One region of the Halobacillus sp. ABH2_015 genome, then DNA from elsewhere that is predicted to be linked to it. Evidence: riboswitches for the same ligand, from Rfam matches in the RefSeq annotation. Region 1 holds a riboswitch; each other region holds the start of a gene.
What was found. A riboswitch is a leader RNA that binds a small molecule or an ion and turns the genes downstream of it on or off. The one in region 1 is predicted to bind thiamine pyrophosphate.
Positions count from the first base shown of each region.

Region 2: it holds a riboswitch for thiamine pyrophosphate, as region 1 does, so the genes downstream of both, thiW (energy coupling factor transporter S component ThiW) here and ACXAD6_RS14290 (acetylornithine deacetylase) in region 1, are expected to answer to the same signal.
Region 3: it holds a riboswitch for thiamine pyrophosphate, as region 1 does, so the genes downstream of both, tenA (thiaminase II) here and ACXAD6_RS14290 (acetylornithine deacetylase) in region 1, are expected to answer to the same signal.
Region 4: it holds a riboswitch for thiamine pyrophosphate, as region 1 does, so the genes downstream of both, thiT (energy-coupled thiamine transporter ThiT) here and ACXAD6_RS14290 (acetylornithine deacetylase) in region 1, are expected to answer to the same signal.

Region 1 covers NZ_JBSWUG010000002.1:2,695,670-2,701,660, reverse strand. Annotated here, with positions in the region: gene ACXAD6_RS14310 (alpha/beta hydrolase) at 1-724, opposite strand, end outside; gene ACXAD6_RS14305 (hypothetical protein) at 924-1,340, shown strand; gene ACXAD6_RS14300 (hypothetical protein) at 1,550-1,975, shown strand; gene ACXAD6_RS14295 (GNAT family N-acetyltransferase) at 1,931-2,425, opposite strand; TPP riboswitch at 2,529-2,635, shown strand; gene ACXAD6_RS14290 (acetylornithine deacetylase) at 2,715-4,001, shown strand; gene tenA (thiaminase II) at 4,001-4,687, shown strand; gene ACXAD6_RS14280 (BglG family transcription antiterminator) at 5,242-5,991, shown strand, end outside.
Region 2 covers NZ_JBSWUG010000002.1:3,314,185-3,320,175, reverse strand. Annotated here, with positions in the region: gene ku (non-homologous end joining protein Ku) at 1-393, shown strand, start outside; gene ACXAD6_RS17190 (pyridoxal-phosphate dependent enzyme) at 538-1,497, shown strand; gene ACXAD6_RS17185 (PucR family transcriptional regulator) at 1,514-3,196, shown strand; TPP riboswitch at 3,285-3,394, shown strand; gene thiW (energy coupling factor transporter S component ThiW) at 3,474-3,962, shown strand; gene thiD (bifunctional hydroxymethylpyrimidine kinase/phosphomethylpyrimidine kinase) at 4,009-4,812, shown strand; gene thiM (hydroxyethylthiazole kinase) at 4,809-5,573, shown strand; gene thiE (thiamine phosphate synthase) at 5,570-5,991, shown strand, end outside.
Region 3 covers NZ_JBSWUG010000002.1:1,269,608-1,275,598, reverse strand. Annotated here, with positions in the region: gene thiO (glycine oxidase ThiO) at 1-648, opposite strand, end outside; gene tenI (thiazole tautomerase TenI) at 653-1,252, opposite strand; gene tenA (thiaminase II) at 1,249-1,944, opposite strand; TPP riboswitch at 2,054-2,161, opposite strand; gene ACXAD6_RS06760 (NUDIX domain-containing protein) at 2,206-2,646, opposite strand; gene ACXAD6_RS06755 (hypothetical protein) at 2,753-2,914, opposite strand; gene ACXAD6_RS06750 (hypothetical protein) at 3,007-3,255, shown strand; gene ACXAD6_RS06745 (hypothetical protein) at 3,306-3,539, shown strand; gene ACXAD6_RS06740 (2-thiouracil desulfurase family protein) at 3,811-4,269, opposite strand; gene egtD (L-histidine N(alpha)-methyltransferase) at 4,815-5,747, opposite strand; gene egtB (ergothioneine biosynthesis protein EgtB) at 5,744-5,991, opposite strand, start outside.
Region 4 covers NZ_JBSWUG010000002.1:1,168,274-1,174,264, forward strand. Annotated here, with positions in the region: gene yfkAB (radical SAM/CxCxxxxC motif protein YfkAB) at 46-1,170, opposite strand; gene ACXAD6_RS06130 (SDR family oxidoreductase) at 1,370-2,254, shown strand; gene ACXAD6_RS06135 (alpha/beta hydrolase) at 2,232-2,978, shown strand; TPP riboswitch at 3,060-3,158, shown strand; gene thiT (energy-coupled thiamine transporter ThiT) at 3,246-3,812, shown strand; gene ACXAD6_RS06145 (phospholipase D family protein) at 3,913-5,358, shown strand; gene ACXAD6_RS06150 (YflT domain-containing protein) at 5,401-5,751, opposite strand; gene ACXAD6_RS06155 (DUF1028 domain-containing protein) at 5,887-5,991, shown strand, end outside.

The sequences.
Region 1 (5,991 bases):
AGGAAAGCAGCGCTTCGATGATTTGATCCTTATCGTAGTCCATCGAGGCGACGTGGTAGGAATTCTCCAAGACGTATTTCGATACATTGTGGGAAGAGACTTTTCTAAGGATGTAATCGGTATTCTCCGGTGGAACGACGTTGTCAACGCTGGACACCAAACAGGTGAGTGGACATCGAATGCCGGATAATTTTCTTCTGACGACCTTCATATACTTCAACAGTTCCTGGTAAGCGGTCAACGGTGTCTGGGTATAGGTGATCTCCACCGCACCGGGGTCTTTGATGTCAGGCTTTCCTTCCTCTATATAAAAGGGCTCGGACGCTTGTTCCAGATGGGAGAACGCCGGGATATACATAGCTGGGTTGATTAACGCTATGCCGGAAATGCCGGGGTATTGAGCAGCGAGGTCCAGAGTCAGCGTGCCTCCCATTGACTGTCCGATGACGAACACTTCCCTGCACCGGGAGTACAACTGCAGATAAGCGGCTTCGATTTCCATATACCAATCGGAGAACGAGCAGGAAGCCAGATCTTTATAGTGCGTTCCGTGACCTGGAAGTCGTGGCACCGATACGGTATAACCTTGATCCGCCAGCCCTTCTGCCACCTCTCTCAGACTCTGGGGCGTTCCTAAAAAGCCATGACAGAGCAGTACCCCTGTATCATTTCCTTCAAAAAACAACGATTCCGCACCATCAATAACCGGATAGGCTTCCTTCATCATGTTTCCCTCCATCTTCATTCACTGGTCGTTCGATAAAAATCTATTAGTGCTATTAAAATACAATAATTCCGATAAGTCAACTATGTTATATAAGCTGATCCATTCGATCAACGCTTTCCTTCCATGTGAAATGGATTTTTCAAGGGCCATCCAGGAATGCTAGAATAGCAGAGAAAGTGTAAAAGGGGGCTTGTTATTGAAGGGAATCCTATTGGTGCTTTTATCTGTTTTAATCCTGACAGCGTGTCAAAGTGAAAGGGAATGGTCCTTCTCTGAAATTGGGAAAAAGGATCTTCCAGGGGACGCGTTGTCCTATTTTCAAACGGTAAAAAATAGACATGGAAATCATATGTTCCAAGACGGAGATCAGAATACGGTGTATATCTATTTGAACGGAACAAAACAGGGCGAAGGGGCGGAATATTATACATCCTTCGAGGTCCGGGCAGAAGAAGATACGCTGAACCTGTTATACAAGACAGAGGCCGGCGCTGGTGGTTCGGTTAAATCCGAACGCTTCTACAGAGTCGACGGTTATCAAAGTTATGAGATCCTGAGGATTTATGAAAACGGAAAAGAAGCCGCCTTTGAGACCATATCTCTGGGTGGATAATTTTCTCTATCCCTATAGAAAAAGGACTCTCCTCCTCTCATTGCCTTACCCTGATCCATAGGCGTCGCCAACGCCTATACTGCAATCTGGTCATGTGGTGAGGTCTTGAGGAAGTTGAAGCCTGCGGGAACAGAACAGACCCACCCATAACCGGAACCTGCGCTTCTTTTACCTACATAAATAAAACAACATGAAAGTGAGCTTGTACGATGCGGAAAATTTTTGCTGCCTTAATCAGCAGTTTTGTAACAGCTTTATTGGTTTCTATTTATCTCACATCGGATTACAGCAATCTGGTAGGAAACTTATATTTTAATTTAGTCAACATCTATTTGGGGCATGCTGTGTTTGCCCTCCCCCTATCCTTGATAGCCGATCGTTTAAGCAGTCAGCTGTCGTTGGGACGCTTTTTTATTGAGTGGGGCCTGTATCTTTTAATTGGACCACTTCTAGCTGTGTTATTGGCTGTCTTTACGATGTTCTTAAGCTTGTATCTCATACCGATCAGTTTCATTTTTCCAATCACCTACACGCTCGTTAAAAAAATTCCTGCTGCTTTCCTGAAGAGGAGTCTGACAGCGGCTGTCCTCTTATCCGTTGCGGTCATCATGGCTATGTATTACAGTATCCGTTAGTTTCAGGGTCATAAATAAGCTGTTCGGGTCTTCCTTGTAGCCGGCGAAAGGACCACAGAAAACAAACCCGAAGTTCTTATACAGCTGGACAGCCGGATGGAACGCCTCTTGAGACCCGGTTTCTATAAAGAGCTGTGTATACCCTCGGGCGCTGGGTTCATTTATGATGTGTTGGAGCAATCTGTGGGCGACGCCTCGTCTTAAATGGGAAGAGGCCGTTCTCATCGACTTGATTTCTCCGTGCGCCGGATGGAGTTCTTTCAACGCTCCCATTCCTGCCAGCTCTCCCTTTTCCCAGGCTGTCCAAAAGGTCACGCCGGGCTGCTTTAATTTTTCTATATCCAATGCGTGGATGCTTTCTGGCGGGGAGTGCAGGGTCATATTGAAAAGGTGTTCCTTTATGAATGCTTGTACTTCATCGCTTGTTAAATCATCGTTTTTGATGTCCATCCATTGCCTCCTGTTTTATACGTCCTCCATCTACATTTCGCGTTTAAACGGGACTTGTCCTTTCCGGCCCCCTGTGTTGTAATGAAAATAACAGTTTTATAGCATGTTTCACTAGGGGAGCCCTGATGACGGGGCTGAGAAAAGCAGAAGCTTTGACCCTTACAACCTGATCTGGCTCATACCAGCGGAGGGAAGTGAAGCGGTCGATGATTGATCTTTTCTTACATGATGATCAAGCCCGCTCCTTCTCTCGAAGGGGCGGGCTTTTTATATGGAAGGAGAGAGTACGATGATTCAGTTAGAGGAATTGCTGCAGAGAGTGGAGGAAAAGGAAGAGGAGATGCACCAGCTTCTAGGGGACTTGGTCGCCTTTCCGACGTTAAGCCCTCCAGCCCGAAATGCGTCGGAAGCACAACAGTACATAGAAAAGTATTTAAGCCGGATGGATTTTGAAATAGACACGTGGGAACTGTACCCCGGCGATCCGATTGTCGTCGGAACGAAAAAAGGAACCGACCGGGAACACAGCAGAAGTCTCATCTTAAACGGTCATATTGATGTGGCCGCTCTGGATGACGGCGAAAAGTGGGAGCATGATCCTTTCACGCTCACGATTCAAGGCGACCGGCTTTATGGCCGAGGGACAGCGGATATGAAAGGTGGAATGGCGGCTGTTCTGTTTGCACTCAAACTGCTCCATGAAGCGGGAATCGAGCCGACCGGCGATCTTCATGTGCAGTCCGTCGTCGGTGAAGAGGTCGGAGAAGCAGGAACAAAATCCTGTGGAGAAAGAGGGTATTATGCCGATTTAGCCATCGTATCCGATACAAGTAACTGCGCCATTCAAGGGCAGGGGGGCGTTATTACCGGATGGGTAATGGTTGAAAGCCCGGAAAACTTCCACGATGCGGAACGCCGTTCGCTCATTCACGCCGGTGGAGGAAGATACGGAGCGGGGGCGATTGAAAAAATGATGAAAATCATCCAGTCGCTGCAGGAATTGGAGCAGCACTGGGCGGTGACGAAATCGAGTCCAGGCTTTCCACCTGGATCGACGACAATCAATCCGGCTGTGATTGAAGGTGGAAGGCATGCCGCTTTTATCGCCGACCGCTGTGCTTTATGGATTACCGTGCACTATTATCCAGAAGAGCATTATGAAGATGTGATCGAAGAAATTGAAGCACATGTCCGTGCTGCCGCCCAGGCCGATCCATGGCTGAAAAACCATGCCCCTCAATTCAAATGGGGAGGAACGTCCATGATCGAGGAGCGCGGAGAAATCTTCCCCGCCTTTTCTGTCGATCCTGCCCATCCAGGGGTACAGCAGCTTCAACAGGCCCATAAAATCATCCATGGTACGCCGGCGGAAATGTCCATGTCTCCGACTGTGACGGATGGAGGGTGGCTCTCAGAAGCAGGGATCCCGACCATTCTCTACGGCCCCGGCACGCTGGATCAGGCGCATGCGGTGAATGAGTCGCTGGACCGGGGACAGCTGTTGGATTATACGAAAACAATGATGGCTTTTTTATACAATTGGTTTCAACAAGCAGATGACAAGGAGGAAGCGTAATGTTTACAGACCGTTTATACGAAAGTGCCCGTCCGATTTGGGAGGCCTACCTCGATCATCCATTCGTCAAAGGGATTGGGGACGGCACGCTCGAGCTTGAGAAATTCCAATTTTTCATGCGCCAGGATTATTTGTACTTGATTGATTACTGCCGCGTGTTTGCTTTTGGTTCCGTTAAGGCGAAAAGCCTGGATACGATGACGATGTTCTCTGAACTGCTTCATTCCACTTTAAGTGAGGAAATGGAGCTGCACCGGAACTATGCGGAACGGATCGGCATCAGTCGGGAGGAGCTGGAGGAAACGAAACCTTCTGCCACCCTCCTCGCCTATACGAGCTATATGCTGAACAAGGCAAATCAAGGATCAGAGGCTGAGGTGGCGGCCTGTGTGCTGGCCTGCACATGGAGCTACAACGTGATCGGCCTTCACCTTGCCGAACAAAATCAAGGAGAAAAGCACGAGTTTTACGGCGATTGGATTGAGATGTATGCGTCCGAAGAATTTTCTGAGCTTGCTTCCACACTGAAAAAATTAATCAACGAGCTGGCTGACGGACTTCCGGAAAGGGAAAAAGCTCACCTCGAAGAGATCTTTATTCATACGAGTAAGCTGGAGTATATGTTCTGGGAGATGGCGTGGAAACAAAAAATGTGGGTCGAGGAAGAGAGCTTTTTGAATACCTGAACACCCCTCTCCTCTTTTGAAAAGAGTTTAGACGCACTCAACTGCCTATCTGCCATGTGGATGACCACGATCCGCTTATCGGTGGATGCTTGCCGTGGGCCCGGCCTTAGCTAACTTGGACAGGAAGATCACCTGTCCAAGTGGATCTTCGGCTCGTGCTGATCCCACAGGCGTCACCACCGAACGCTCCTCGTGACATCCGCAGATTTCCTCTGACAAGATAAGTTATCCAACTTGGAATAAGGTTAATCAAGAGTAAAACGTTCCAGGACTTAAAGAGGTATATGATAACGCTGTTCTTTGGATAAAAGGCTGTTCACTAAGTATTTGTCTTCAAATCCCCTATGGATTTTCAATGGAACAAGATAAATGGTTACCTTTCATACATCCATTAAAAAAATGCGGATAATCTTTTCCGAAGACCACCCTCTCCTAAATGGAGAGGGTTTTGTCATTAATGTCGAAAGTAGTCAAAATGTCACGAACGAGGTAGAATGAAAGGTAGACGATCCCTTTCAATCCATTTGAAAAAAGAGGCAAAGGAGAACATACCTATGAAGGAAATCCAACAGCAGATCCTCCACTATTTTACCGGGATGCCGAACACGTTCATCCCGACAGGTAAGATTGCGGAGTCTCTCGGATACTCAGATAAAGCCATTCGGAATCATCTGCCGGCCGTTCAGGATTATTTGGACGAGCAGGGACGGACGGGTGTCATTGAGAAAAAAGCCGGCCGCGGGGTGCGGCTTGCGATTAAAGAAGCTGACAACGCCCTGTTGATCGACCATCTCCATCATTCCTTTCCTCAAAATGAAGCGCAGGATCGTTCCCTCCGGACGAAAATCGCCTTTGCCCTGTTGTCCGCCCCACGCCCGGTCACCATCCAGAAGCTGCGGAAAGACTACTACCTTTCCCATACCGGTGTCCGAAATATTCTGGATGAAATCGAAACATGGCTGCACCCTTATCATCTGGAAATGGTCCGCAAGCAGAAAATCGGCGTATATATTTCCGGAGAGGAAAAACAGATCCGTCAGGCCGTGACAGGACTTTCTTCACTGGAAGGCCCCGCTGAAGATGTAACAAAGGTTCTTTTTGATTCCTTCTTCATACGGACGATTCAGCACGAATTGGCAGCCCTTCAGGAAAAACATCAGGTCGACTTCACTGATGCAGCCCTCGAATCCCTGCTTCTCCATACCGCTTTTATGATTAAGAGGGTTCAGCTTGGTCAGATCATTTCGCTGCCGGAAGAAGATGTCCAGTCGATCCGGACCCACGAAGAATTTCCGTGGGCGGAA
Region 2 (5,991 bases), 620 kb from region 1:
TTAAGGGTGTATGAGAACACCTTAGTCATGGAGACGATCCATTATCCTGATGAAGTGCGGAGTGTCCAGGATGTCCCGAATGTCCCTGAAGAATCTGATTTAAGTAAAAAAGAACTGAGTACCGCTGTTACATTGATCGACCAGCTGACCACCGAATTTGATGCTGGGAAATATAAAGATGACTACCGGACAGCGTTGATGGAACTGATTGAAGCGAAGAAAAATAATGAAGAAATTACAACAGCGAAGGATAAACCGGCTCCGGATAACGTTACAAGTCTGATGGACGCCTTGGAAAAATCCCTTGAAAAGACAAAAGGACCCACGAAAAAGCGCAAGACCAAAGCAGCACGAACGAAAACAACGACGTCTGGAAAGAAGAAATCATCCTGAATACATCAAGCCCTCCCCGTCATGGGAGGGCTTTTTTTAGAGGGTTTTACAAAGATTCCCCTCTCTGCCCCTTTTCCGACTATCAATCCATCCCCTATAATAAGTAATAATCAGAATTTTTTATCTATTTCAGGGGGGGATTCTTTGGAACAGCTGTTGTTGAGAGATGTGTGGAAAGCGAGGAAACGTATCGGGAGCATCGTGAAACCGACGCCGCTTGTGTATTCGGAGTATTTCTCCGACCGCTCAGGGCAGCCGGTTTACTTGAAAATGGAACAATCCCATCCTACAGGATCTTTTAAAATAAGGGGGGCGGCAAACAAGCTGCTATCTTTAACAGAAGATGAAAAAAAGCGTGGTGTGACAACATTTTCTACAGGAAATCATGGAATCGCCACCGCCTACGCAGCACGGCAGATGGGTATTCCTTGTACGGTTTGCCTATCCCGTCGTGTTCCAGAAGCGAAGCTTAGACGTCTGAAGCGTCTGGGGGCGGATATCGAACGGACGGGGGTCAGTCAGGATGAAGCTGCTGTTCGCTGCAGGGAGCTGGCATCTAAGTATGGAATGACGATCGTCCAGCCCTTTGATGACCCCGAGGTGATTGCTGGACAGGGAACCATCGGTCTTGAATTGATGGAACAGCTTCCTGAACTGAAAGAAGTGGTGATCCCGCTGTCCGGAGGCGGCCTTTTATCCGGGATCGGATTCGTTTTGAAAAAGATGGATCCTGCTGTTTCAGTCACCGGGGTGACGATGGAACGAAGTGCCGTCATGCAGGCCAGTCTGAAAAAAGGGGCGGTCGTTAGGCTGGAAGAAGAGGATACCCTGGCCGATAGTCTGCTGGGTGGCATTGGTGAGGATAACCGTTATACATTTTCTATGACCCGGTCGTTGATGGATAAAGGTGTGCTTTTACAGGAAGACCGTATTAAAGAAGGATTATACAGTCTCCTTGATCATCATAAAATTATCGTAGAGGGTGCAGCCGCTGTTGGAGCCGGCTATCTCCTTGATCAGCCGATTTTGGAAGGGCCTGTGGTCTTGATCATTACGGGAAACAATGTAGATACAGATACGGTTCGAACGTGGATGGACAACTGAAAAAGGGGGAGTGGGGATGGGTGTACCTGTGGAAGAGGTATTGAAGCTGCCGATGTTAGAGAAAGCGAACGTGCAGACGCCTGTTTATGAGCGTGATGTGGAGTGGATCTCTGTCATAGAGACGCCTGTCGAAAATTTTGTGAGAAACAATGAATTTGTTCTCAGCACGGGAGTGGGATGCGGGGAGGATATCCCGGCCCTGGAGGCCTACGTGAAGGATGTCATCCGGTCAGATGCTTCCATTCTGGCTTTTGCCACCGGCCGTCATTTGTTTAAAATCCCTGATCGTATCATTGCTCTAGCTGAACAACATGAGCTCGTGCTTGTGGAAATCCCCTGGGAAGTACGGTTTGCGGATATTCTTCAAGGCGTGCTGCAGTTAATCAATGATGAGAAACAGAAGATTCACAGGCATGTCGAAGGGATCCGTCAGGAATTGATCAATTGCGTGCTGAATGGGAAGGGACTTCAGGAAATCACGACCATCCTCTATCAATACACAGGGCTGCCCAATGCCATCAGTGACCATTTGAAGCACATCCGGGCCAATCAGCATTTTGATTCTTCCCTGATTGAAGCGTTGAACGGGCGTAAAGAAGCGGTTGTTTCTTTAATTGAGCATCCTTTCCGTGTGGAGCACCCGCTTACACATTTTATAGAAGCTTATCAAATCGGTGAAGAATGCTGTTATCAGCTTACGATTCTATCCAACTATAAGAAACAGGGATATTTGTTGTTTCAGCCGGAAAAGGACCAAGAGGTAACAACAGAGATGATGACGATTCTTGAGCACACGCTGACCGCCTGTGCCCTTTATTTCGTGAAGGAAAATGCCATCGAAATGACAGAAATCCGTCTCAAGGATAACTTTCTTTTGGAACTGGCGAAGCAGGAGCAGCGCATGGACAAGCAGCTGTTGTCGAAAGCCAGGCTTCTCGGCTATGATCTTGAGAAACCTTACGTCTGCTTTGTCGGAGAGGTTCTGTTCCATCGGCCGGCAAGCCGTTCAGTAGGAAACGATGGACAGCTTCCCTCTTCTTCTTCTCTACAGAGCCGCAACTATTACATCCAGAAGGAGGCCGCTTATGCCGGGCACATGGTGGGACGGCAGGTGATGACGACCTTTGATGAAGAGAGAGTCATCATCTTTCTGGAGGCGGATAAAGCAGGCAGTGAGGAAGCAGCGAATCAATTTCTGGACCTTGTCGAAAGGCGTTTGTTCGAACTGCTGGCTGGTGTCACGATCCAATGGGGGATTTCGTGTCATAAAGAAGGGTATCAAGTCTTCCATCACAGCTATGAGGAAGCGCGGACAGCCCTGCAGATGGGAGAGCAGCAGAACGAGGCCGGGGGCCGGACATTCTTTAAGGAGACAAGGATGAACAGGCTTTTGATGGCCTTATCCCATAAAAAAGAAATCGAGGATATTGTTCAGGATACTCTCCAGCCCCTGATTGATTATGATCAGAAAAGGCAGGCGGAGCTTCTTCATACATTTATGGTTTATAACAAGTACAACAGCAATGTCAGCCAGACATCGAGGGCACTGAATCTGCACCGGCAGTCCCTTCTGCACCGGCTGAGGAATATTGAACAGCTGACGGGGTTGTCCTTGTTGAACGCGGATGATTTATTTTTACTGGAGCTGAGTGTGCGGCTGTGGCTCCTGAAAAAAGTAGAGAAGCCCGGGCCGCAGTGAACGGAAGTCTTTTTGCCTGGCTGCATGAGGCAGGAGATGATGACAGATTCAACCAGTTTTGTTATGATGGATGCAAGTGAATAGATTTCAAAACTACTAGGGGAGCCTGAAGAGGCTGAGAGGAAAGCATGGACGCTTTCTGACTCTTACGTACCTGATCTGGTTAATACCAGCGGAGGGAAGTAGTCACATGATCGTCATTGATCGACTTCTTCTATCAAAACCAGGTCCCCGGTGGACCTGGTTTTTTATTTTATTCCCAGGAAGGAGCTGACTGATGAATAAAACCAGAATTCTTACATTCATGGCCGTCCTTGTGGCCGTAGGTACACTAGGCTCGCAGTTTTTATGGTTTCCCGCTGGAGCAGCCAAAGCCTACCCTGTCCAGCACGCCGTCAATGTCATGGCAGCCGTAATGCTCGGTCCGATTCCAGCGGTGGCGGTCGCTTTTGTCATCGGCCTGCTGCGTTTTCTGCTGGGACTTGGGACGATTCTGGCTTTTCCCGGAGGTATGTTCGGGGCGTTTTTTGCCGGTGTATTTTATAAGGTTTATGCACGGAAGCTTTCTGCAGCAGCAGGAGAAGTGCTGGGCACAGGTGTGATTGGTGCTCTGGCCGCCGTTCCCTTCGCCAGCTGGTTCATGGGAAGCTCAGCAGCGGTCTTTGCGTTTCTTCCGTCGTTTCTAGTGAGTAGTCTGTCAGGAGCGGTCATTGCTGTGTTCCTTTTATCAAGAGTGAAGGTGGAAAGCCCGCTCCCGCAGTCCTGATGAAATCCAATTGAAAAGAATGATTGATAGGAAAGGAAGTGGTTCAATGAAACCCGCATGTGTATTAACAATTGCCGGTACGGATCCAAGTGGAGGAGCCGGCATCCAGGCCGATTTGAAAACATTCCAGGAATTGAAAAGCTATGGTATGAGTGTGGTGACTTCGGTTGTCGCCCAAAATACGACAGGAGTCAAAGATGTGCATCATCTCCCTGACTCCTTCATCCGTGAGCAGCTGTTTGCGGTAAGTGATGATATGCCGGTGCACGCTGTGAAGACAGGGATGATTGCCAATAAGGAAATGATGCAGGTCATTAAAGACTGGATGCAGACCATCGATGCTCCGTATATTATGGACCCTGTCATGATTGCTCAAAGTGGAGATCCGCTTGTAGAGCAGGAAGAACAGATCTATTTAAAAAGGCATCTTGTACCAGAATCGACGCTTGTCACCCCCAATATTCCGGAAACAGAAACCCTTCTCAATCGAAGGATCCATCATGAAGAGGATATGAAGGAAGCAGCTGTGGAAATTGTAGAACAGCTGGGAGCCGGTGCTGCGCTTGTAAAAGGCGGCCATTTAAAAGGGAAAGCGGTCGACTTTCTATATGACGGATATGAGCTGCACACCTTCGAAGAAGAACGGATTGATTCAGCGAATACCCATGGCACAGGCTGCACGTACTCGGCTGCTATAGCCGCTTATATGAGCCAGGGATATCCGCTCGCGCAGGCGGTAGAGAAGGGCAAGCATTTTGTGACAGAGGCTATTCGCCATTCTTTCGATCTTGGTAAAGGGGACGGCCCGACCAATCATTTCGCTGTACGCAGGGAGGTTTTTCATCCATGACACAAACATTGATCCAGAAGCTGCGGAGTGAACGCCCTTTGATTCATAACATTACCAATGCAGTCGTCATGAATTATACAGCCAACGGCCTGCTTGCTCTCGGCGCTTCGCCGATTATGTCGAATGCCGTTCAGGAAGCCGGGGATGTCGCTCGTTTGGCAGACGGCCTTCTGTTGAATATCGGCACATTGAACGAGCAGCAGGTGGAAGCGATGCTGGAGGCGGGAAAAGCGGCGAATGAAGCCGGCGTCCCTGTCGTTCTGGATCCTGTAGGAGTCGCTGCCACCTCCTACAGGGAAGAGGCCTGTAGGAAAATATTGTCGACAATTCATGTCGATGTGATCAAAGGCAATGCGGGAGAACTGGCTTTCCTTGCTGGAGAGAAAGTCGAAACAAAAGGGGTGGACTCTGGAGAAGCCTCCAATACCGATGAGATTGCTCTCAAAGTTTCTGAACTTTATCAGACGATGGCTGTCTGCACAGGCAAAACCGATGTGATCGGGTATGAAGGAGAAGTCTTCAAAAACGATACAGGACACCAATGGCTTTCAAAAGTCACAGGATCCGGATGTCTGCTTGGTGCCGTTCTCACTGCGTTTCTTGCCATTGAAGGAGACCGCGCAGGAAACGTCCGGGCCGGTCTCTATCATTTTGGTAAAGCAGCAGAACAGGCCGCTTCTCACCCTCATGTGTCAGGACCCGGGACATTTGTTCCTGCGTTTATCGATGCTCTGGGAGCAGAAGAGGAGGCGGACCGGTGAATTTGGAACAGCAGCTCAGAAAATATTTGATCATGGGCAGTCAGGACTGTGACAGGGACCCTTTATCCATCCTGGACGAAGCGATTGAAGGGGGCATTACGGCTTTCCAATTCCGGGAAAAAGGGGAAGGGGCGCTGCAGGGGAATGAAAAATATCAGCTGGCGGCTGCATTGCAGCAGCGCTGTAAATCCGCCGGTATTTTATTCATCGTAAATGATGATGTGGACCTTTTCCGCCGATTGAACGCGGAAGGCATCCATGTCGGTCAGTCGGATGAACACGTCAAGGGGATCCGGGAGGCACATCCTGATGCGGTGATCGGTCTGTCCGTCTCCGACCTGGATGAATGGGAAAACAGCCCCGTTGATCTCGTTGATTACCTTGGAGCAGGACCGGTCTATCCTACAACGAGTAAAAA
Region 3 (5,991 bases), 1.4 Mb from region 1:
AGCATTCAAAAGCGAAGCACTCCACGCCCCGGCCGCTGCGATGACCGCATCCCCTGTATACGTGCCTCCGATGGTGTTGACTCCAATGATCCGACCGTTTTCTTCCACCAAACCGGTGACGTCCGTGTGTTCCAGGAAATCCGCGCCGAGCGCTGCGGCCGAAGCCGCATACGCTTTTGTCAGCTTTGGTGCGTCTACCTGTCCGTCTTCCGGCAGGTATAATGCTCCTGTAATCCTGTCGGAAAGAGACGGCTCTGTATCACGCATTTCATCACGATCGATCCACCGGGCTGTTTCACCGACCGCTTCCTGCGATTTCCCCAGCTGCTTCCACGCTTCCTTTTCCTCATTCGTAAGGGCAATTTTATACAACCCTTTCTGCTGGAGTCCGATATCCACCCCGCTGAGTTCTTTCAATTCAGCTGCAAGAGAAGGAAACATCGCCCGGCTCGTTCTCGCCATTTGAAAAAGCGGATCGTCCCCTTTCCATTCGGACTGAGCCCCAAGCATGCCGGCGGCGGCGCTTGATGCTTTCTGTCCAGTTTTCCCCCGGTCGATGACGAGGACTTTTTTCTGCCGCTTAACCAGCTGATACGCAATAGAATTCCCAATCACTCCACCACCCACAACAATTGCGTCATAAAACATCCCTTCATCTCCTTCCCAGTCGGTATTGATAACGGCGGACCGCCTTTTCCGCATCGTCTGCTAATAGAATGCCGGATAGTACAGCCGCTCCCGACGCTCCAAAGGGCTGAAGACGGCTGACATTTTCCGGTGTCAATCCCCCTATCGCGGTGACAGGCAGCGAGACTGCCTGTGTGACCCTCTGCAGAGCCTCGAGCCCGCGTCCCGCCGATCCAGGCTTGGATGCTGTCTCAAAGACATGTCCGAACAAAATAAAATCTGCTCCCCGTTTTTCTGCAGTGACAGCTTCTTCTACAGAATGGACCGAACACCCGGCGTTTAAAAAAGGAAAAGCCCGCTTAACCTCTTCGACCGGAAGACTGTGTCCGGCCAGCTGCACGTGAGGCACTGCTTTTGCCACGGCTACATCCACCCTGTCATTGATGACGAGCTTTTCGGTTGGAAACCCAAGGTCTGTCAAAGCATCTACAGTATCCGCCACTTCACTTGCGGACCACTGCTTTTCACGAAGATGGAAGAAATCAATCATCGGTTCAATCGCAGCCACCCTTGTGCACAGTTCCTCCCTGGACTGCCGCCCTGTGGAAATGACGTGCAGTTTCATTCACGTCCGGCTGCGATCGACTGTTTTAAATCAAACGGCCATTCCTCCATACGGTAAGCCATTTCCCAGAACATATATTCATACTGACTGCTGATGATAAACAATTCCTTCATCCGGGATCTGCCGGCATCTGTTTTCGCTTCAGCCAGTTCATCAAGGCGCTCGATCTGCTCTTCTACAAGCGTCCGGAACCAATCCCCTCCGTAAGCCGCAATCCATTCCTGATAGACCGGTTCTTCCGGTGACGATTCTTTCAAATGTTCGCCGACTTCATAATACAGCCAGTAGCACGGAAGAATCGTCGCAATCACATCCCCTAAGTCCCCGTTATACGCTCCTCTGTACATATGGGACGCATACGCATAGGCCGTTGGTGACGGTTTGAACTGCTCCCGCTCTTCCTGCGTAATGCCCAGCTGCTTCGAAAAATTCTCATGAAGCCCAAGCTCAGCTTCATACGTACTTTGAGCATGAGACGCCATATTGGCCATGACAGCCATATCTTCAGACTTTGCAGCTCCCAGTGACTGGACACGGGCAAAATGAGACAAGTAATACGAATCCTGAAGCACATAATAACGGAACTTTTCGAGAGGAAGCGTTCCCTCTCCAATCCCTGTGACAAAAGGATGGTGAAAACTTCCCTCCCAAATCTCATCCACGGCCTTTCTGATTTCTTCTGAAAATGTCATATCCACTCTCTCCTTTGTTGAACGATCCGCCACTGATTTTTTCCACTAAAAAAGCCACTTTCCCCGGCATAGGAAAAGTGGCTGATATACATTTATTTTCATAGACATGTATAGGTATCGGCCACTTCCCTACGCTGGTATAAACCAGATCAGGTTCCAAGAGTCTTAAAGCATCACTTTAATCTCAGCCTTTGAGAAGGCACCCCTAGTGGATCGCTCGTTATTCAATTCCCTTTCATCGTAACACGTTAGAATTTTTTGTCAAAAACAGATTTTCGACTGCCGTTCCACGGCTTTCTGGATACTGTTGGCGGTCCATGGAGGAATCGGGACGGGACTCTCGTTCAGACCCGGCTCGACCCAGACCATGTCCCCCACTTCTTCCGGACTCTTTATATAGGGCTCTCCTGTGAAATCCGTAGTCAAAAACACGATATTCAGAACCTGGATATCCCCGATTAAAAAAGAATTGCTGTGTACATAGGTAAGGTCCCCATCCAAAGTGAGGCCGATCTCCTCTTTAATTTCACGGCGGACGTTATCTTCCAGCACATCAAGGGAATCCGGACTGAACTCCATTTTCCCTCCAGGCAGCGAATACAATCCTCCCGCGTGCTCCTCTTCCGGTGACCTTTGAATAAGTAGAATATGGTCCTCTTTCATAATGGCCGCTTCTACGTTTATGATATAAGAATACGACATATACAAACTCCTTCCCCCACCAAATTCGACACACCGCTTCAAACTCCTCCCCTTCATGAAGAAAAGATTTTTGAGCATATTCATTGTGTCTCTTTATTATAAACCGTTACACAGAACGGATAATAACGTCTTTGACTTTCTGCATCGCTCCATTAATGGCAGAAGCCTTCAGGGAAGCGAGGTAGACAACGACACCTGCTCCTTCTTCCACCTTACCAAAGCGCTGGATATCCACGATAATGGTCCTCTGCAGGGAAGGACAAGTCATTTCATTTCATTCTAAAAACACCCGCCCTTTTCAGGACGGGTGTTTTTTTATGCTCATCTCAGGTAAAATATGGCTCGGAGAGGAGGAAAACAATGACACAACTGAAAGTCCTTTCGGCGTGGAACATCCTTCCCGCTGCGCTTTTGATCACTGCCGGATGGTTTCTGTTGGATGACAATCCATCCAACACCTACACGGGATCCCTCTTTCTTATCCTGTTCTGGACAGTGAAAAGCGGACTGGACGCCTGGAGGTATCACTTGATCCGCCAAAATAAGCATGCCATTTTAAACTTCGGCTTTACCGCTGTCAGTCTTGTCTTGTTGTTTTATGTCCTCTAAGGGAAGGCAGCATTTAAAGAGAATCATCCACTTATAAGGAGCGGATACATATGTTAAAAAAGATTCGAATCCTCTTATCAGTCATAATCATCCTTTTGTCCGGCTACGGATTATGGACAGATAAATCAGGAGACCTTTTGTCTTTCACTCTCGCAGGTTTAGCCATTCTTATGGTTATCCTTGGCCTTGAAGAACAAAAAGAAACAACTAAAAAGCGTGCCTCCATTTATTATGCGGTCTCTGTTTTCTGTCTGTTTACTTCCATAGCCGGATTCATCCAATAATAAGAGTCCCTTTAGATGAGATCCCTATTCCTGCAAACGCGACTTAAACATCCTAGACCGCATAAGGGAAGGCGACGTGGAGTGTTCGATGGTGACGCCTGCGGAAAAGCATGAGGTGAAGATCCACTTGGGCAGGTGGTTTTCGTACCCAAGTCAGCTGAGGCCGTGCCCGCGGCGGGCATCCACCGATCAGCGGAGCGTGACAATCGCAGTCCCCCCCCTCGAGGAGAAAAGCTTTTTCTACATGAGGAGAGCCCCTGGAGAGGGCTCTTTACACCAACGTATGGATAAAATCAATTTCACTCATCACCTGTATGCCGTTCCGTTCAAGCAGGGCCGCCGTGACCCCTTTTCCGGTAACCTGTCTCCCGCTGAACGTGCCGTCATAGACGAGGGTACTGCCGCAGGACGGGCTTCCCTCCTTCAACACTACCGTATCAATCTGCAGATCTCTTACCGTTTCCAACGTCAAATAAGCCCCTCTTATGTACGACTCTGTTACATCGGTTCCTGTCTTTTCCATTACACGGGCCCGGCCTTTCAGGACATCCTCTCCATCACCGCCGATAATCTCTGCCGGAGGGCGCGGGACCATGAATCCTCCCAGCAGTTCCGGGCAGGCGGGAACCGCTTTCTTTTCCAATATTAATTTTTGAATTTTCTCCTGGAGGCAGTCGGTGCCATCGTAGCGCACTTTCATACCAGCCAGACAGGAACTGATCAAAATCACCCTTCTTTTCCTCCCTTTATCTTTTATTAAAGCTCTGTTAAAGTCTGTTGTTGATATTTTAAACGATTACTAAATCGTTTCCGTCTGGAATTAGGGGTCCGGTCCGTTGTTTACTCAGAGCGTGGGATGCCAGGGAAAACCGTCCGCTTTCCGCGGGGAACGATGAGCCTCCTCGAACTTCGTTCTCCGGGGTCTCCCCTTGTTCCTTTTTCCCGCAGGAGTCTACCTGTTTTCCCTGCCATCCCTTTCGTAGTGGTGTAACGGACTTCGGTTATGTCCTTTCTAACTACCCTTCTTTGAAGAGGCGGCCTTGGGAATGGCGGGACTCCTGTGGGATGAAGGTACATCGTGAGACCCCGGAAGGCGCTGCCTGAGGAGGCTCACGGTACCCCACGGAAAGGGAGTCATTCCCAAGGCCGCCTCCTACAAATCCCATAACAGAAAGAGATGATCTGAGCTCATATGTTAAATACCAACACCAAGCAATAACAGAGCTTTATTAAAAAGAAAGTCCAGACCCTGCTGACAGAGTCCGGGCCTTCCACCTAAACCACTTCCATCAGACAGACACTAAAATACTCTCTTTCATCTGATACGACACGCTGAAGCAGAAAACCGCTCGATCTGCCCAGTTGAATCATATCTTCCGGATCATATTTATAGGAGTTCTCTGTATGGATTCTTTCCTGCTTTTTCATCTCAATGGTATACCCGCCGACGGAAAGAACCTGATCCCTGACGCTTTCCAGGTGCATTTCAATTCTCCCGGCAGTTGAATTATAAAGAGCCACATGAGAAAAACTCTCCACATCAATCGATGCTCCATGTTCACGATTCATCCTTGTGATCAAGTTTTTATTAAACGCTGCGGTCACCCCTGCCGCATCATCATAAGCGGCTTCTATGATCGTTTCGTCTTTTTTGCGATCAACTCCGAGGATCAGCTGATCGCCGGGTTGCAGGAGGCTTCGGATATTTCCGAGAAAACGCTCTGCCTCCTCCGGTTCAAAATTTCCGATCGTAGAGCCTGGGAAGAAAACGACTTTCTTCTTCCCCTTCAAATCAGGGAGTGTAAACGGCTGTGTATAGTCCGCACTGACGCCTTGAATATGAATCCCCGGATACGATGTCTGCAGCTGAGTCACCGTATCCGCCAGAAATTCTTCAGAAATATCGATGGGAATATAGCTTTCAATGTTCTTCACATGATCCAGCAGAATTTTCGTCTTTTTACTGCTGCCGCTGCCCAGCTCAATCAGGGCGGATGGTTCATGGAAAACGGATTTCCATGCACTCAGGTTTTCCAGAAGAATCTGCGCTTCTGTCCGTGTCTGGTAATACTCCGGCAGATCTGTAATCTGTTCAAACAGCTGTGACCCCTGCTCATCGTATAAAAATTTAGAGGAAATCCATTTCTTTTCTTCTAAAAGACCGGTGAGAATATTGGATGGCGCCTTTACATTCAAATGCGTCTTCATACATCCTCCGCCAATCGGATACCGCTGAACTGCCAGCGCATCTGCGGATGGAAAAAGTTCCGGTACGTCGCCCGGATGTGGGACTGCGGTGTAACACAGGCGCCTCCACGGAGAACGATCTGGTTCGCCATGAATTTGGCATTGTATTCACCAAGAGCTCCGTCCAGTGGTTTATTTCCCGGGTAGGGAACGTATGGGCTCTGTGTCCATTCCCACACATCGCCGTATGCCTTTTCGATCGTTC
Region 4 (5,991 bases), 1.5 Mb from region 1:
TTGTAAAAAAACAGTGCCCCTGAATAGAGGAGCACTGCTTGGAGATTACAGGGTGATTTTCGCTTCCCGCTTCTGAAAATCGACGTCCTGGTAATACGAGTTCTTCACAAGAACGTTTGGACCGAGGCATTCCACCGCCGGGCAGTGACAGTTGAGGCTTTTCGCCGTGTCGGTCTGCATCCACTGTTGGTATGCGTCTTCCAGGGAAGTGTCCTGAATGTTGCCAAGACCAGGCTCGTCCCCGAAGTCGGTGACGATAATGTCGCCGCTGAATATGTTGACATTCAAGCGGGAGCGCCCATCCGGGTCGTTCCTTACCGTCACATTTTTCGCGCTGTACAGGCGCTTCAGCATGTCCAGATCCTCATCATTGGTGCTGCATGGATAATAAGGCAGGGTGCCGAACAGCATCCACGTATCTTCATCGCGGTGATCAAGCAGACGGTTGATTCCTGTACGCATATCCTCAAGGCTCAGCGTTTCAAGAGCACTGGCGAAGTCCACCGGGTACATCGGATGGATTTCATGCCTTGCACACTTCATTTCCTTCACATGATCGTGGATCGCTTCCAGGTAAGGGAAGGTGCGTCGGTTCAGCATCGTTTCCGCGGATACCATCACGCCTTCATCCGCGAGACGCTGGGAGTTCTCCACCATCCGGTCGAAGAATTTCTTCCGGTTTTCCTCGGAAGGCTTGCGCTCCATGCGGGCGAATCCGGTGTGGATGAATTCTTCAAGCGTTCCCCAGTTATGCGAAATATGTAAAACATCAAGATAGGGGATGATCGGGATATAGCGCTCATAAGGAAGCGTCAAGTTGGAATTGATCTGTGTGCGTACGCCGCGTTCATGAGCGTATTTCAACAGGGGCAGCACATAGTTTTCGACGGATTTTTTCGACATCATCGGCTCCCCGCCGGTAATGCTCAAAGTCCTCAGATGAGGAATCTCGTCCAGTCGCTTCCGGATCAAATCCATCGGCAGCGCTTCGGGGTCCCTCTGCTGCAGGGTATATCCGACCGCACAGTGCTCGCAGCGCATATTGCACAGCGTCGTCGTCGTAAATTCAATATTGGATAACGTCATATGCCCGTGTTCCTTTACGTCCATGTAGGCTTCCCACGGGTCAAACTCAGGTGTAAGCTTCTGAAGCTTCATGTTGGTACTCATAAAATATGAAACTTCCTTTCTATTTAATTGATTCGGTCTTAACCTTTCCTATTCTAACATTATTCAAGCTCGAACTATACCATTCCTTCTTGACGAACGTGAAAAAGAAGCAGGAAACGCCTGCATATCGAAAAAGGAGTTTCCCCGTGTGACAACGAAAGGAAAAGGGTAGACGAATAGATAAAGGAGGACACCATCGATGCAGCCAACCGTTATGATTACCGGATCCTCCAGCGGATTCGGACAGCAGACCGCTGTGAAATGTGCAGAGAAAGGCTTCCGTGTCATTGCAACAATGCGGAATATGGAAAAAGCGTCGGTTTTCCAAAACGCAGACCTGACGGAAGACGTGAAGCAGAAGATTGAAGTGTGGCAGCTGGATGTCACGGATGATACCTCGATTGAACGTTTTAAGGAAAAAGCAGAACAACTGGAGCGGGTGGATGTGCTCGTGAACAACGCGGGCTATGCGGTAGGAGGGTTCCTGGAACAGGTCCCACTTGAGGAATACCGCCGGCAGTTCGATACGAACGTCTTTGGTGTTATAGCCGTCACGAAGGCTGTTCTGCCCGTCATGAGGCGCCAAGGGTCCGGAAAAATACTAAATGTCAGCAGTGTCAGTGGATTGATCGGTTTTCCGGGGCTATCGGCGTATGTATCGTCCAAGCATGCGCTGGAAGGACTTTCTGAAAGCCTGCGCTTTGAACTGCAGCCATTCGGCATTGATGTCGCGTTGATTGAACCAGGCTCTTTTCAGACGAATATCTGGTCGTCCGGTATGAAGCTTCCAGAGGAAGTACACAATCCTTCGTCGCCTTATGCTTCCTACATAAAAGGACTGTGGAGTGCCTTGAACGAAGAGTCACGGGCCCAGCCGGCTTCCGTCGCCGACCTCATGACAGGACTGATCCAAAAAGACAAGCTGAAAAAACTGCGTTATCCAGTCGGAGCGGGCGTCCGGACCAACGTGCTTTTGAAAAGGCTTCTTCCATGGGCATGGCTCGAAAAGGCGGTATTGAAACGGATATTAGGTTCCACCAAAACAAAAGGAGGAAAACCAGATGGCCGAGTACAGCATTCTTGATGGGGCAGAGGAAATCAAATACGAGGGCAATGAGGTGGGGATACTCGTCTCCCACGGGTTCACAGGGACGACCCAGAGCATGCGTCCGCTCGCAGAAGCATACGCACGCGAAGGCTATACCGTTTACTGTCCACGGTTGAAAGGACACGGCACAGCACCGGAGGATATGGAGACGACGTCCTATAAGGACTGGATCGAATCAGTGGAGAGCGCCTATCAATGGCTGAATGAACGGTGCAGTTCTATATTCGTCGTCGGTTTATCCATGGGAGGAACGCTTGCCCTTTATATGGCCGGTGAGCATAAGGACATCCAGGGGGTTATTCCGATCAATGCAGCAATCGACATCCCGGTGATGGAGGAGAGTGCGGCGACAGACGAACGTTTTCTTGATGCCATCGGCTCCGATATTAAAGACCCCGGCCAGGATGAACTGGCCTACGACAAAACACCGGTCAAATCCATTACCGAAATCACGGTCTTAATGGATCAGGTGAAAAAGCGGCTTGATACGATTCACTGCCCGATTCTGGTTTTCGTCTCGGATGAGGATCACGTCGTCCCGCCCAATAATTCAGAAGTGATCTTTGATTCGGTCTTTTCGGAGCACAAGGAGCTTGTCCATTTGGAAAACAGCTACCATGTCGCAACACTGGATCATGACCAGGATTTGATTGTTGAGCGCAGTCTGGAATTCTTCCAGATGTATACGAATACAAAATAGACTCCATTGCCCGGGAAATAAGTTTTGTCATCGGAGAGAAGTTTGATATAATAGAAGCATAGCAAGAAGAGTAATCGGTACAAAGCCTACAAGGGGAGCCTAGCGGCTGAGAGTGAACCTCGTTCAGACCCTTCGAACCTGTCAGTTAGTACTGGCGCAGGGATGGCGGCTTTTTTGATGGTGCAATGCATTCGGGATCCCTCCATCAGGAAGCGTCCCTGTCTGCATTGCTTTTTTTGTGTCTTTTTTTAAAGGAGGAATGCTGGAATGAGAAACCGCAGAGTCCTATTTTTAGTAGAAATTGCGATCTTTTCCGCATTAGCACTACTACTGGATATCCTTCCGTTTTTATCATTTAAATTATGGGCCCAGGGCGGTTCCGTTTCGTTTGCAATGGTGCCGGTCTTCATTATGGCCTTCCGCTGGGGCGTGAAGGGAGGCGCGGCGACTGGACTGCTGCTCGGCATCTATCAGATTTTGACCGGTGCCTATATCATCACCCCTTTGCAGACGCTGTTGGACTACATTGTGGCGTTTGCGGTGATCGGTGCGGCAGGAATCGTGGCCAAACCGCTTTGGAATGCGATCCGCTCCAAGGAAACGAAAGCTCTCGTCGGGTGGATCATCGCGGGATGCTTTATCGGCAGTGTACTCCGCTTCTTCGGTCACTTCGCAGCAGGGATCATCTTTTACGGTGAGTTTGCGCCGGAAGGACAGCCGGTCTGGCTGTACTCCCTCGTTTATAATGGCGGATACATGCTGCCTGCGTTTATCTTAAGCGCCATCGTAATCAGCCTTTTGTTCATACAGCGTCCAAAGCTGCTGCTTCATTAAATGAGGAAAGTCTTCTGCCCCTGCGGTAGAAGGCTTTTTTTTCCATGTTTGAAACACCCCCGGGTAGTGAAAAGACAGGCAGAGACCAGGGGGGATAAGAATGAAAAGAATAAAGGGGTTATTAAAGAAGAAATGGGTCTGGCTGCTGCTTTTGATCGTGTTGATCCTTTCGGTCATGATTGCCTATCATACCTCATGGAAAGCGCTCCCGGAAGGCGTTTCCTACGAGGGCGGTGTCCATCAGATGGAGGATATCGAGTTTTTCCGTGACCTCTCCTATGAGAATCAAGAGGGGGATACGGTTCATGATCTTCAGGTTTTTGAGGAGATGTATGCCACTATAGGGGAAGCGGATGATTTTATTGTCGCTGATATGTTTCTTTTCAACGGCTACACGAACGGGAAAAATGAATTTCCCGAAATCAGCAGTCGTCTCGTGGACGCTGTATTAGAAAGAAAAGAAGAAGTGCCTGACCTTGAAGTCGTGTTTATTACCGACCAAATCAATACCATTTACGGCTCCTATGAATCGGAAACGATCCGCCGCCTGGAAGATGGCGGGGTGAACGTCGTCTTAACCAATCTGGACAAACTGAGAGATTCCAATCCGTTATACTCCAGTGCCTGGCGCCTGCTGTTTTCATGGATGGGGACGGAAGGGGACGGATGGATCGGCAACCCGATTGCCAAGGAGGCCCCTGACGTGACGCTTCGATCCTACATGAAGCTGTTGAATATCAAGGCGAACCACCGGAAGCTGCTTGTGACTGAGGATTCAGCCGTTGTATCCACAGCAAATCCTCACGATGCCAGCGGGTATCATGAGAACGTTGCTTTTAAAATGGAAGGGCCGATCATTGAAGATATTCTGGAAGCAGAAGAAGCGGTGGCCCGCTATTCCGGCGGGGAATTCATCGACTACAGCAGCTATGAATGGGAAGAGCAGGAAGGACCGCTTCACACACAGTTCGTGACCGAAGGAAAGATCTATGACGCCGTGCTGGAAAAGCTGGAGGACGCTGGTAAAGGGGATGACGTATGGATCGGGATGTATTATTTAGCTGATAAAAAGGTGACCGCCCGGATCGATGAAGCGGCCAACCGCGGGGCTGAAGTACGCATCATTATGGATCCCAATAAAACCGCGTTCGGCCATGAGAAGCCGGGGCTGCCCAATTTGCCGGTGGCTGCCGAGCTGAAGAACCTCGGAAATGAGAACATCAAGCTGCGCTGGTATGACACGAACGTCGAGCAGTATCATACGAAAATGCTGTATATAGATGGGCCGGATGATGACGCCATCGTCGCCGGTTCCGCCAACTATACGAGAAGAAACCTGTCCAACCTTAACCTGGAAGCGGATGTCGTCATCCACGGGCCCGGGGAGGAGGTGGTCTTCCAGGAGGTCAACGATTACTTCACGAGGATCTGGTCCAATGAAGACGGCCATTATACAACCGACTATGAAACCTACCAGGACAATCTGACGTCCATCCGCTATGCTACGTATTATCTGCAGAAGTGGACATGGTTTACAACTTATTAAACAGAAGCCCCTGACGCATGTTTTGCGTCAAGGGCTTTTTTATCAGGAGAGAATTGCCTGAGCTTTTGCAGGATTGGTTATGATAAGAAGTACTTTTCCTTCATCCAGGTCTTCTTCATATTGTCCAGCTTCTTCTTTGGAGAATCCGATTTCCTGCATCTTTGTGCGGAGCTCATCGCCTTTTTTACTGAAGATATTCGTGATGACGCTTTTCGCATCCTGCTCGGAAGCACCAATCGTATTCGCATTCACACTCTTCGAAATCCGTTCGGTCCGGTCATCATCATGGGACAGGATGTAAATCTCTTCGTTATCAATGCCTTCGTTCTTCAGTTTTTCTACCATATCCTTCAACTGTTCATCATTTGTGTATTCACGTACAAGTGGTTTCATTTTTTTCACTGCTCCTTTGTTTATATCATGTTCTACAGTGAAATTACCCGTTATTTTCTATTGTTAATCGGAATATGGGAAGAGAAGGAAATCTGAATGTGTTGTCGAATGGTAAGGATATTGGAGGGAAAAGAGATGAACAATCAAATCATTGCTACATTTTCGATTGCCGCCTGTGACCCCGGCCGTGAGGAATGGGGCGTGGCCGTACAGTCCAAGTTTTTAGGCGTCGGCTCCGTC